Regions from separate parts of the Shewanella seohaensis genome, predicted to be linked through region 2. Evidence: predicted binding sites of a transcription regulator. Region 2 holds the regulator's gene; each other region holds the start of a gene.

The links. Region 2 encodes FliA, which starts transcription of late flagellar genes. Its sites were predicted from a motif close to CTAAAGNTNNNNNNNNNNNNGCCGATA; they were not measured.
Region 1: a site for FliA is predicted at 1,515-1,541, ahead of L2713_RS11475 (VC2046/SO_2500 family protein). Genes of this name have one in related genera too.
Region 3: a site for FliA is predicted at 1,844-1,870, ahead of pomA (flagellar motor protein PomA). Genes of this name have one in related genera too.

What each region holds. Positions count from the first base shown of each region.
Region 1 covers NZ_JAKILE010000008.1:202,189-205,467, reverse strand. The annotation lists gene queE (7-carboxy-7-deazaguanine synthase QueE) at 178-846, shown strand; tRNA gene L2713_RS11490 (tRNA-Tyr) at 1,027-1,111, opposite strand; tRNA gene L2713_RS11485 (tRNA-Tyr) at 1,242-1,326, opposite strand; tRNA gene L2713_RS11480 (tRNA-Tyr) at 1,366-1,450, opposite strand; gene L2713_RS11475 (VC2046/SO_2500 family protein) at 1,576-2,064, shown strand; gene L2713_RS11470 (DUF406 family protein) at 2,303-2,590, shown strand; gene L2713_RS11465 (putative bifunctional diguanylate cyclase/phosphodiesterase) at 2,779-3,279, shown strand, end outside.
Region 2 covers NZ_JAKILE010000004.1:74,843-78,121, forward strand. The annotation lists gene L2713_RS05780 (protein phosphatase CheZ) at 1-692, opposite strand, end outside; gene cheY (chemotaxis response regulator CheY) at 706-1,089, opposite strand; gene L2713_RS05790 (RNA polymerase sigma factor FliA) at 1,137-1,850, opposite strand; gene L2713_RS05795 (MinD/ParA family protein) at 1,843-2,724, opposite strand; gene flhF (flagellar biosynthesis GTPase FlhF) at 2,729-3,279, opposite strand, start outside.
Region 3 covers NZ_JAKILE010000002.1:42,179-45,457, forward strand. The annotation lists gene dxs (1-deoxy-D-xylulose-5-phosphate synthase) at 1-569, opposite strand, end outside; gene ispA ((2E,6E)-farnesyl diphosphate synthase) at 591-1,472, opposite strand; gene xseB (exodeoxyribonuclease VII small subunit) at 1,475-1,714, opposite strand; gene pomA (flagellar motor protein PomA) at 2,029-2,796, shown strand; gene L2713_RS02425 (flagellar motor protein MotB) at 2,800-3,279, shown strand, end outside.

The sequences.
Region 1 (3,279 bases), on a different contig from region 2:
AAATTGACACATAAAATAGGGCGTAAGTGTAACTCAGGCGCTAGGGCTTGCAAACTCTTTGCTGACGCGTGGCGACGGGTATTCGGCACTTGGTATCACAATGGCTGAGGCGGTAAAAACTTGCAGCTGCAGCTAAAATCCTCTATAAATGCCGCCCCAGAAAAACGGAACGCTAGCATGAATTACCCAGTCAACGAAGTCTTTGAAACCATTCAAGGTGAAGGTGTCTTTACCGGAGTGCCCGCCATTTTTGTGCGTTTACAGGGTTGCCCTGTGGGATGTGCTTGGTGTGATACGAAACAGACTTGGGATCTGCTTGAGGAAAATAAGGTGTCACCCGAACAAGTGATCACCGTCGATGGCTCCGTGGGGCGCTGGGCAAACCATACGGCGCAGAGTCTTATCGAGGCTTTCAACGCTAAGGGATACACGGCGCGCCATGTGGTGATCACAGGTGGTGAGCCTTGTATGTACGATCTGAATGAATTAACTCACACGCTTCATGCTGCCGGTTTTGCCACTCAAATCGAGACCAGTGGCACCTTTGAGGTGAAGTGCGATGCTGATACCTGGGTAACTGTCTCGCCCAAGATCAATATGAAAGGTGGTTATCAGGTGTTAGCGCAGGCCTTGATCCGCGCCAACGAGATTAAGCACCCGATAGCGACCGAAAATCATATCGACGAACTCGATGAGTTACTCAAAGGGATTGATGTGTCAGCGAAAACGATTTGTCTGCAACCGATCAGCCAAAAACCAAGGGCGACGGAATTAGCCATGAAGGTGTGTATTGCCCGCAACTGGCGTTTATCGATTCAGACCCATAAGTACTTGAATATCGATTAATCGCCACTTAGCGCTATGTACTCTTCTTGAACGCTCCGAATGGGGCGTTTTTTATCAGCAAAATCTATGGATTAAAGACAATAGTCTTAAGTAAGCGATAAAAATAACTTTGGATAAGCTGGTGTGCTAGAAAGAAAACTTGGGGAATAAAGCGGTATAAAGAGTGATATGAGAAAGAAGTGGTGGAGGGAGAAGGATTCGAACCTTCGAAGGCGGAGCCGTCAGATTTACAGTCTGATCCCTTTGGCCACTCGGGAACCCCTCCACATATTTTCTTCAACTTTTAAGTCCGACTCATCGAGTCTGATTTTAAAGTTATCTTAAATCTTGGCCGGATTTAAGGGTAAAGCAAGTTTACAGCAGACTAACGATTGACGAAGAACAGAAGATAAAAGTGGTGGAGGGAGAAGGATTCGAACCTTCGAAGGCGGAGCCGTCAGATTTACAGTCTGATCCCTTTGGCCACTCGGGAACCCCTCCACGAGTATCTTTTATAGTATCGCTAATTGTTAGTGCAAATGGTGGAGGGAGAAGGATTCGAACCTTCGAAGGCGGAGCCGTCAGATTTACAGTCTGATCCCTTTGGCCACTCGGGAACCCCTCCTCAATTGCGGCCGCCATAGTAGTCAGAAACGTTTGGCATGTAAAGTCTAAATATGAAAATTTTCCTAAAGTTCTGGTTCAACTGGTCGATTAACTAACAACGAGTTGTTTTAATGATGTTTTTTTATGCAGATCGATGTTCCTTTAATCAACGAAGCCCAAATTGGCTCCCGCTTAAATGCGGCAATCGAACACAACAGGCGAGGAGAGTTCGCCCTGTTGCTGTCGCTATTGTCTGCAGACGCGAGGGACATGGCGCAGTTTCAATGGCAAAAAGAGCTCGATAATGCAGAAAAATTACAACGTCAGTTCGAGTTACCCCCCAAGCAAGCGCTTGTGGCGGATTTATCGACGGATAACAAGGTTACCGACAATAGTGCTGTTTTTGCTGAGCAAGGCGCGAGGGCGTTTCAACTGCAACAGGCATTGCGCCCAGAGGCATTAGTGATCCGCGGTGCTGAGCCTATCGCGATGGCCGAAGCCTTAAGCAATTGCGATCTCACCACACGTCTGCGCCAACGTGGCCAGTTGCCATCCCCGAAAATGGACGTCATGCATTTTGCCGATCAACTGGCGATTCAACGGAACTTAGTGCCGTTATTGGCCAGCGCCTAACGAGTATGTCGTCTTGCCTCCAAGTCGCTATCGGGCTGTTAAGCAAGATTCTGTCTTTAAAAGCAATGCTAGGGATTAAAGGAACTTGTTGGCCAAATAGCCGTCAACTGTGTCGATGCACAATAATAAGCGTGAGCTAAAGCTGAGTCTCTGCCGCCACTGTTACCTATAATAAGGCGTTAATGATGCTGGTTTAAGTTGATGCATCACCCTTACAGCGATTAGAGAGGAAAAACAGATGAAAGGTATCATTGCAGGACAAGCGGCTACCGTGAACGACACTTGCACCGATTGCGGCAGTTTTGTGGATATTGGCGCTGTGATTGATGAGCAGGATACAGTGCTGGAGTTATCCTTCGCGGGTGCAGAGGCTGAGGTCGAAGCGACTAAGATGTTGGAGCGGGCTCAAGCGCGTTTTAGCCAAGCCCAAGGGAATATTGTGCAGGATGAAGTGGGTGTTACCCTCAAACTGGTCTTCGATGTGAGTGTCGAGAAAATGATTTTTCAATTAGAGAATGGCCTATGATGCAAGCGACCGTGAAGTCCGTTAGCGTTAATTTGTAATAAAGTGTGGCCGATGTTGCTGTTTTAAATGTAGATAGTGTAATCTGCATCAACAAAAATAAAGATTAATTGGCTCTATTAACACGCTTCTTTAGTGTGTTAGTCGCAGCAGTACCGTTTTACCCAACACGAAGTTTTGTAGGGATCAGAGTGAAGCGACGTCAGCATCAGCATTTATTAGAGTCTTTAGTGCATTCCACGGCTAAACAGCAGGGTGATTTTACTAAGACCGCAGAGTTAGCCACTGAGCTACTTTGCCAAAATTTAGCCGTTTCTCTGGTGTCGGTATGGATTTTTTCCGCCGATCAATCGAGCCAATCCCTGGTAGCGCAATTTGGCGCTATGGCCCTACAAGACACTTACCGTCCTTCACAGTTGCAGACGCTGCCATGCTATTTAGATGAACTCAAAAATCATCGCCATATCGATGCGAGTAATACGCTTATCGATCCGCGCTTGACTGAGTTAGTCGATAACTATTTTATCCCTCGGAAAATTTTATCTAGTCTCGAGATTGGCATTCGCATTAATGGTCATCTTGAAGGCGTGCTTTGCCTTGAGCGAGCGCAACTGACTCACCATTGGCACGACAGCGAAATTCACCTTGCCTGCCAAATGGCCGATCAACTGGCCCTCACGCTGGCCACCAAA
Region 2 (3,279 bases):
GTAACGACGTCTTGACGAAGCTCGGCATTCATTATCGGTCCTTCAGCTTCAATATTATTTTTCTGAGTAATCTGACTCTCAATCACGGGTTGCTCACCAAATACTGTCAGCATAGACACCAGATTACTTTCAACTTCCATCACTAGATCGATCACCCGCCGGATCATTTGTCCAGTCAGGTCCTGAAAATCCTGCGCCATCAAAATCTGGTTGAGCAATTCGCGTAAGCGATTGGAATCCAATTCGCTACGTGACATCAAATGCTGCACATTGTGGCAAAGCGCTTTAAAATCGCTCAGAGCGATTTCACGGCGCATCAATTTGTCCCAAGAAGGCATCACTTGTTGAATATTCGCCGTTAATGCATTCGCGAGCGGCAAGCACTCTTCTACCGCATCCATGGTTTTATTCGCTGCTTGCTCGGTCATGTCAATGACATAACTTAGCCGTTCCTTAGCATCGGGAATTTCGTTATTCGCGAGTTCAACCAAACGATTATCAACTTGGAAATCCATTAATGCGCTGTGAAGTTGTCTGGTTAATTTACCAACTTCATCAAAGAGCTCCCGTTGAAGTGGAGCCGCGAGTTCCCTAAATAAATCATCTGCTTGAGCTTGTTCATTCGCGCTTAATAGTTCAACTAAACGCTGAGCCTTCTCGAGCGTAATGAGCCCTGATGTTTGTGACTTCATAGCTCATCCCTGCTTAAGCGAGTCGTTCGAATATTTTATCTAACTTCTCTTTAAGTGTTGCTGCGGTAAAAGGTTTAACCACATAGCCGTTAACACCGGCTTGTGCGGCAGCAATAATTTGTTCACGTTTTGCTTCAGCGGTAACCATTAATACGGGTAAATGCTTAAGGGAATCGTCAGCCCGAATAGCCTTTAGCAAATCAATACCCTGCATACCTGGCATGTTCCAGTCTGTCACGACAAAATCAAAGTCGCCTTTTTGTAACATAGGCAGCGCAGTTGAGCCGTCGTCTGCTTCTTGGGTATTGTTAAACCCCAAGTCTCGCAACAAGTTCTTGATGATACGTCTCATTGTCGAAAAGTCATCAACGATGAGAATCTTCATATTCTTGTCCAAGGTTTCCTCCGGTGAGCTGACATTCTGTGCTCAATAAATAATTATACTTATGTCCAATGCTTGAGTTTGCCTTTGAGCCGCAACATTGCCTGACTTAATATCTGGCTAACTCGCGATTCACTTACCTCAAGAATGGCGCCAATTTCTTTTAAATTCAATGCTTCATCGTAGTATAACGATAGCACTAGCGCATCTCTTTCGGGCAATAATTTTATCGCCTCAACTAGTGCTGAATGAAACTGGGTTTCTGCTAACGCTTCAAATGTACCATCACTGACATTATCGCTCGAAGTGAGTATATCCTGCGATACGCCTAAGTCTTCTATCCCTATGATTTTACCAACAGAAACATCGTTAAGAATATGATGGTACTCATCGAGCGTCATATCAAGTTTTTCTGCAATTTCTGTGTCGCGTGCATCACGACCCAACACTTGCTCTAACTCATCAATGGCTTGAGCAACTCGACGATTATTACGATGAACAGAACGGGGAACCCAGTCGCCACGACGGATCTCATCCAACATGGCGCCACGGATCCGTATGCCGGCGAAGGTTTCAAACTTTGCACCTTTGCCACCATCAAACTTGGATGATGCTTCTAATAACCCCATCATCCCCGCTTGAAGCAAGTCATCGAGCTGCACTGAGGCAGGTAATCTGGCGAGCAAGTGATGTGCAATTCTTTTGACCAACGGTGCATACTGTTCAACGATTGACGTTTTACTGTCTAAACAAGTATACGCTGCGGCTTTATTCACTCGTTTTTTCCTCTTGAAAATCTGGTCGCTGAACTAAACGTTCAACGAAAAACTCCAAATGCCCACCAGGTTGCTGTGGTACTGGCCAGCTCATGATTTTATTCGCTAGGCCATGGTACGCAATCGCAGCTGGAGACTTAGGATAAGCCTCAACAACTAACTTTTGTTTACGCACTGATTTGCGAAGGTTTTCATCAAACGGAATGGTCGCAACCAGTTCAAGTGCCACGTCCAAGAATCTGTCGGTCACTTTACTGAGTTTAGCAAACAATTCCATACCTTCGCGCAAACTGCGCACCATATTAGCAACAATTTTAAAGCGGAAAACGCCGTGTTCACGGCTGAGAATTTTGATTAACGCATAGGCGTCAGTGATAGAAGTTGGCTCGTCACAAACAACCACCAACACATCCTGTGACGCGCGAGAGAAACTGAGTACCATGTCAGAAATCCCCGCGGCAGTATCCACGATGAGGATATCAAACTGGGTACGCATCTCACTGAAAGCACGAATTAAGCCCGCATGTTGCGCAGGGCTCAACTCTACCATGCCTTGAGTTCCTGAGGTCGCAGGGACAATGCCTATGCCCTTAGGTCCTCGGACGATAATATCATCCAGCTCAGCATCGCCAGAGAGTACGTGGGAAAGGTTACGTTCAGCACGGATCCCTAACATGACATCGACGTTTGCTAAGCCTAGGTCGGCATCAAGCACTAAGACACGCTTGCCCTTTTCGGCTAATGCTACTGCGGTATTGATAGACACGCTGGTTTTACCCACGCCACCTTTACCACCCGTAACCGCGATTACTTTCACTTTTTCGTTATAGGGTTGATTCATCATACGTAAACCACTTGCTTGATCCAGGGTCATAACTCTACTCAAATGCACAGGTCATATTATCTGACCACGCTGTGTCTGGTAACGATTGTTGTTCAGTGTTTTCTAAAGCTGCTAACGCCTGCTCTGCGAGCAGCAAAGTATCGGCAACTTTCATATCTTCGGGCACTCGCTGCCCATCCGTAACATAACTTAATGGCAACCCACTTTGGATCAACACACTTAATGCACCCGCTAACGACACGGACTCATCAAGTTTGGTGAGTACAACACCAGATAAGGGAATGCGTTTAAAGTGATTTACAGCATCCTGTAGCACGCGGCGCTGTCCTGTGGCAGACAGTACCAGATAACTGCGGATAGGTATTCTGCTATTTGCAGTTAAATTATCAAGTTGCTGGTAAAGCCGCATATCTCGTTGGCCCATTCCCGCAGTATCTATCAATACTAGCTTGCGATTTCTGAACTGATACAGTATTTGCTCTAGCTCAGCAAGATCATGGGCTTGCTTAACTGGGCATCCCATAATTTTGCCATAGGTGGCCAATTGCTCATAGGCGCCAATACGATAATGATCGGTAGTAATCA
Region 3 (3,279 bases), on a different contig from region 2:
CCGACGTTTTCTGAAATCGACATTTCGTTATCGTTCAGCACCATCAGCATATCGTTGTGCAAATCACCCGCGTGATTCATGGCCTCGAACACCATACCGCCCGTCATGGCACCATCGCCAATAACGGCGACCACTTTACGGCCTGCCTGTTCTTTTTCGGCGGCAACGGCCATGGCTAATGCGGCACTGACGGATGTGCCGGAGTGTCCGACGCTGAAGGTGTCGTATTCACTTTCTTCCCGCCAAGGGAAAGGGTGTAAACCGTTCTTCTGCCTAATGGTGTGCATTCTGTCGCGGCGGCCGGTGAGGATTTTATGGGGATAGGCTTGGTGGCCAACGTCCCAAATCAAACGATCAAACGGGGTGTTATAGACATAATGCAGGGCAACAGTCAGTTCGACTGTGCCGAGTCCTGAGGCAAAATGTCCGCTGGACATGCCAACGGACTTAAGAAGAAACTCCCGCAACTCATCGGCCAATTGAGGTAACAGGGCCTGAGGAAGCTGGCGGAGTTCATTAGGAGTGTTGGCCTGAGCCAACACGGGAAACTGTGAAATGTCCAAACTCATAGCGAGATACTTCGTCTCTTATTATATTCTTCGCTCAATGATATAGCGGGCGAAGTCTGCGATTAACTGGCTATTGTATGGCAATTTAGCCAGCGCTGATAGTGCCTCTTGGATCAGTTGCGCGGCGGTATCTTTGGCGCCTTGCAGTCCAAGTAGTTGCGGAAAAGTACTCTTATTGGACTCGGCGTCTGAGCCTTGGGGTTTGCCGAGTTCTTCCGTGGTGGCAATGATGTCCAGAATATCGTCTTGCACTTGGAAGGCAAGTCCTACCGCATGGGCAAATTCCATCATAGTCTGATATTCATCTTTTGGCGCATTAGCGGCAATCAAGGCTAACTCAACGGCGCAGCTGATAAGGGCGCCCGTTTTCATATTGTGGAGTTGAGTTAGGGCCTTAAGGTTGATGAGCTTATCGGTTGAGGCTAAGTCAATCGCTTGGCCGCCACACATACCACGGTAGCCCGAGGCTTTCGCCAGCGCTCTCACCATGGCGATATGTTGCTCGCTGCTGATCCCTGGTACTGCTTCGGTAACAATTTCAAAGGCTAAGGTTTGCAGAGCATCCCCAGCAAGGATGGCGGTCGCCTCATCGAAGGCGATATGCACTGTGGGTTGACCACGACGAAGGTCGTCATCGTCCATGGCGGGTAAATCGTCATGGATTAACGAATAAGCATGAATACACTCAATGGCGGCGGCGCAGGCGTCGAGCTTTTCAAGCGACACGCCAAACATTTGCCCCACACTGTAAACCAAGAAGGGACGAATACGCTTACCGCCTAATAGCGCGCCGTGGGTCATGGCGGCCTTTAATTGTGGCGCAGTGTCTTCGAGAGTGCTGAAACGTTGTTTTAATTGGTCATCAACCCGTAGTTGATATTCTTTTATTGCATTGACTAACACGCTTATTCGCCCTCAACGGCATAGGGAGAGAGGGGCGCATTTTCATCCTGCTTGAGTAAAATGGCCACTTTTTGCTGAGCTTGCTCGAGTTTTGCTTGGCTGTTACGCACCAGATTGATGCCACGTTCAAATTGTTTTAACGCATCATCCAGAGAGACATCGCCCTGTTCTAATTCGGCAACGATGCGCTCGAGTTCACCAAGGGATTCTTCAAAACTGAGATTTTCGGGTTTCTTCGCCACGTTAATAATTCCTTTGAAAGAGCGGACACAAGGTATATCAGGGCGACTCAAGGGTCAAATTCAGTCGACGGATATTTGCTCAATAGCACGCTTTGTTGCTGAATTTTTTTCAGAAAATTGAAATTGTCGCTAAACTTGCTTAGTGCTTGTCCGATAAATGACAATAATAGCATTATGCTTATAATCATCCTTTGACATCATAGAGTAAGGCTCAGGTTAAAACCAAAGTGTAATCCCTATGCGGATGACATTTTGTATTATTTTGCGAATAGAGTCAGTATCATGTCGTTTATACCGAATATTGAGGAGCCGTTGTGGATTTAGCTACAGTTATAGGACTAGTCGGGGGCTTTGGTTTTATCCTTTGGGCTATGATGACCAGCGGCGGCCTGGCAATCTTTATCGACGTCCCCTCAGTGTTTATCGTGTTCGGTGGTTCATTCTTCGTCGTAATGATGAAATTCAATCTCAAACAGTTTTTGGGGGCGGTAAAAATCGCCGTCAAAGCCTTTATGTTTAAGATTGATAAGCCTGAAGATCTTATCGAGCAATCCGTGACTATGGCGGACGCCGCCCGTAAAGGCGGATTCCTTGCCCTCGAAGAAGCGCAAATTTCCAACAGTTTTATGCAAAAAGCCGTCGATATGTTGGTCGATGGTCACGATGGTGAAGTGGTGCGCGCCGCACTTGAAAAAGACATTGCCCTTACAGAAGAGCGCCATCGCAACGGCATTGCGATTTTTAGGGCCTTTGGTGACGTTGGCCCCGCGATGGGGATGATTGGTACCTTAGTGGGCTTGGTGGCCATGTTATCCAACATGTCGGATCCCAAATCGATTGGTCCATCGATGGCGGTGGCCTTGTTAACGACGCTGTACGGCGCCGTGGTCGCCAACATGGTGTGTATTCCCATTGCCGATAAACTCACCCTACGCATGGGTGAAGAAATGCTTAACCGCAACCTGATTATGGATGCGGTATTAGCCATTCAAGATGGCCAAAACCCACGGGTGATTGAAGGTTTCTTGAAGAATTATCTTGCTGAAAAACAGCGGAAAATCGATACAACGGACGGAGAGTAGCCCATGGCTAAGTGCAACTGTCCACCGCCCGGAGCACCGCTCTGGTTGGCAACATTTGCCGATTTGATGTCCCTCTTGATGTGTTTCTTCGTGCTGCTGCTGTCATTCTCCGAAATGGACGTGATGAAGTTTAAGCAGATCGCAGGCTCGATGAAGTATGCCTTCGGGGTGCAAAACAAGGTCGAAGTCAAAGACATTCCTAAGGGGACGTCTGTGATTGCATTGGAGTTTCGTCCTGGTCGTCCCGATCCCACGCCGATTGAAATCATTAACCAACAAACCAACGAAATGACCGAACCCGTATTGGATTATCAAGCGGGCGAAGACGATAGCGCGGGAGGTGTGCAGCAGCAAAATGGTTCGCAGCGGGGCGGTGAAGCCTCGGCGACGGCCCAAGAAACGGCGGATGCGGTGAAGGCCGAAGCCGCGGCGGCGCAGGATAAAATCAATCAGCAAGTGAAGAAAATGGCACAGGAACTCAAT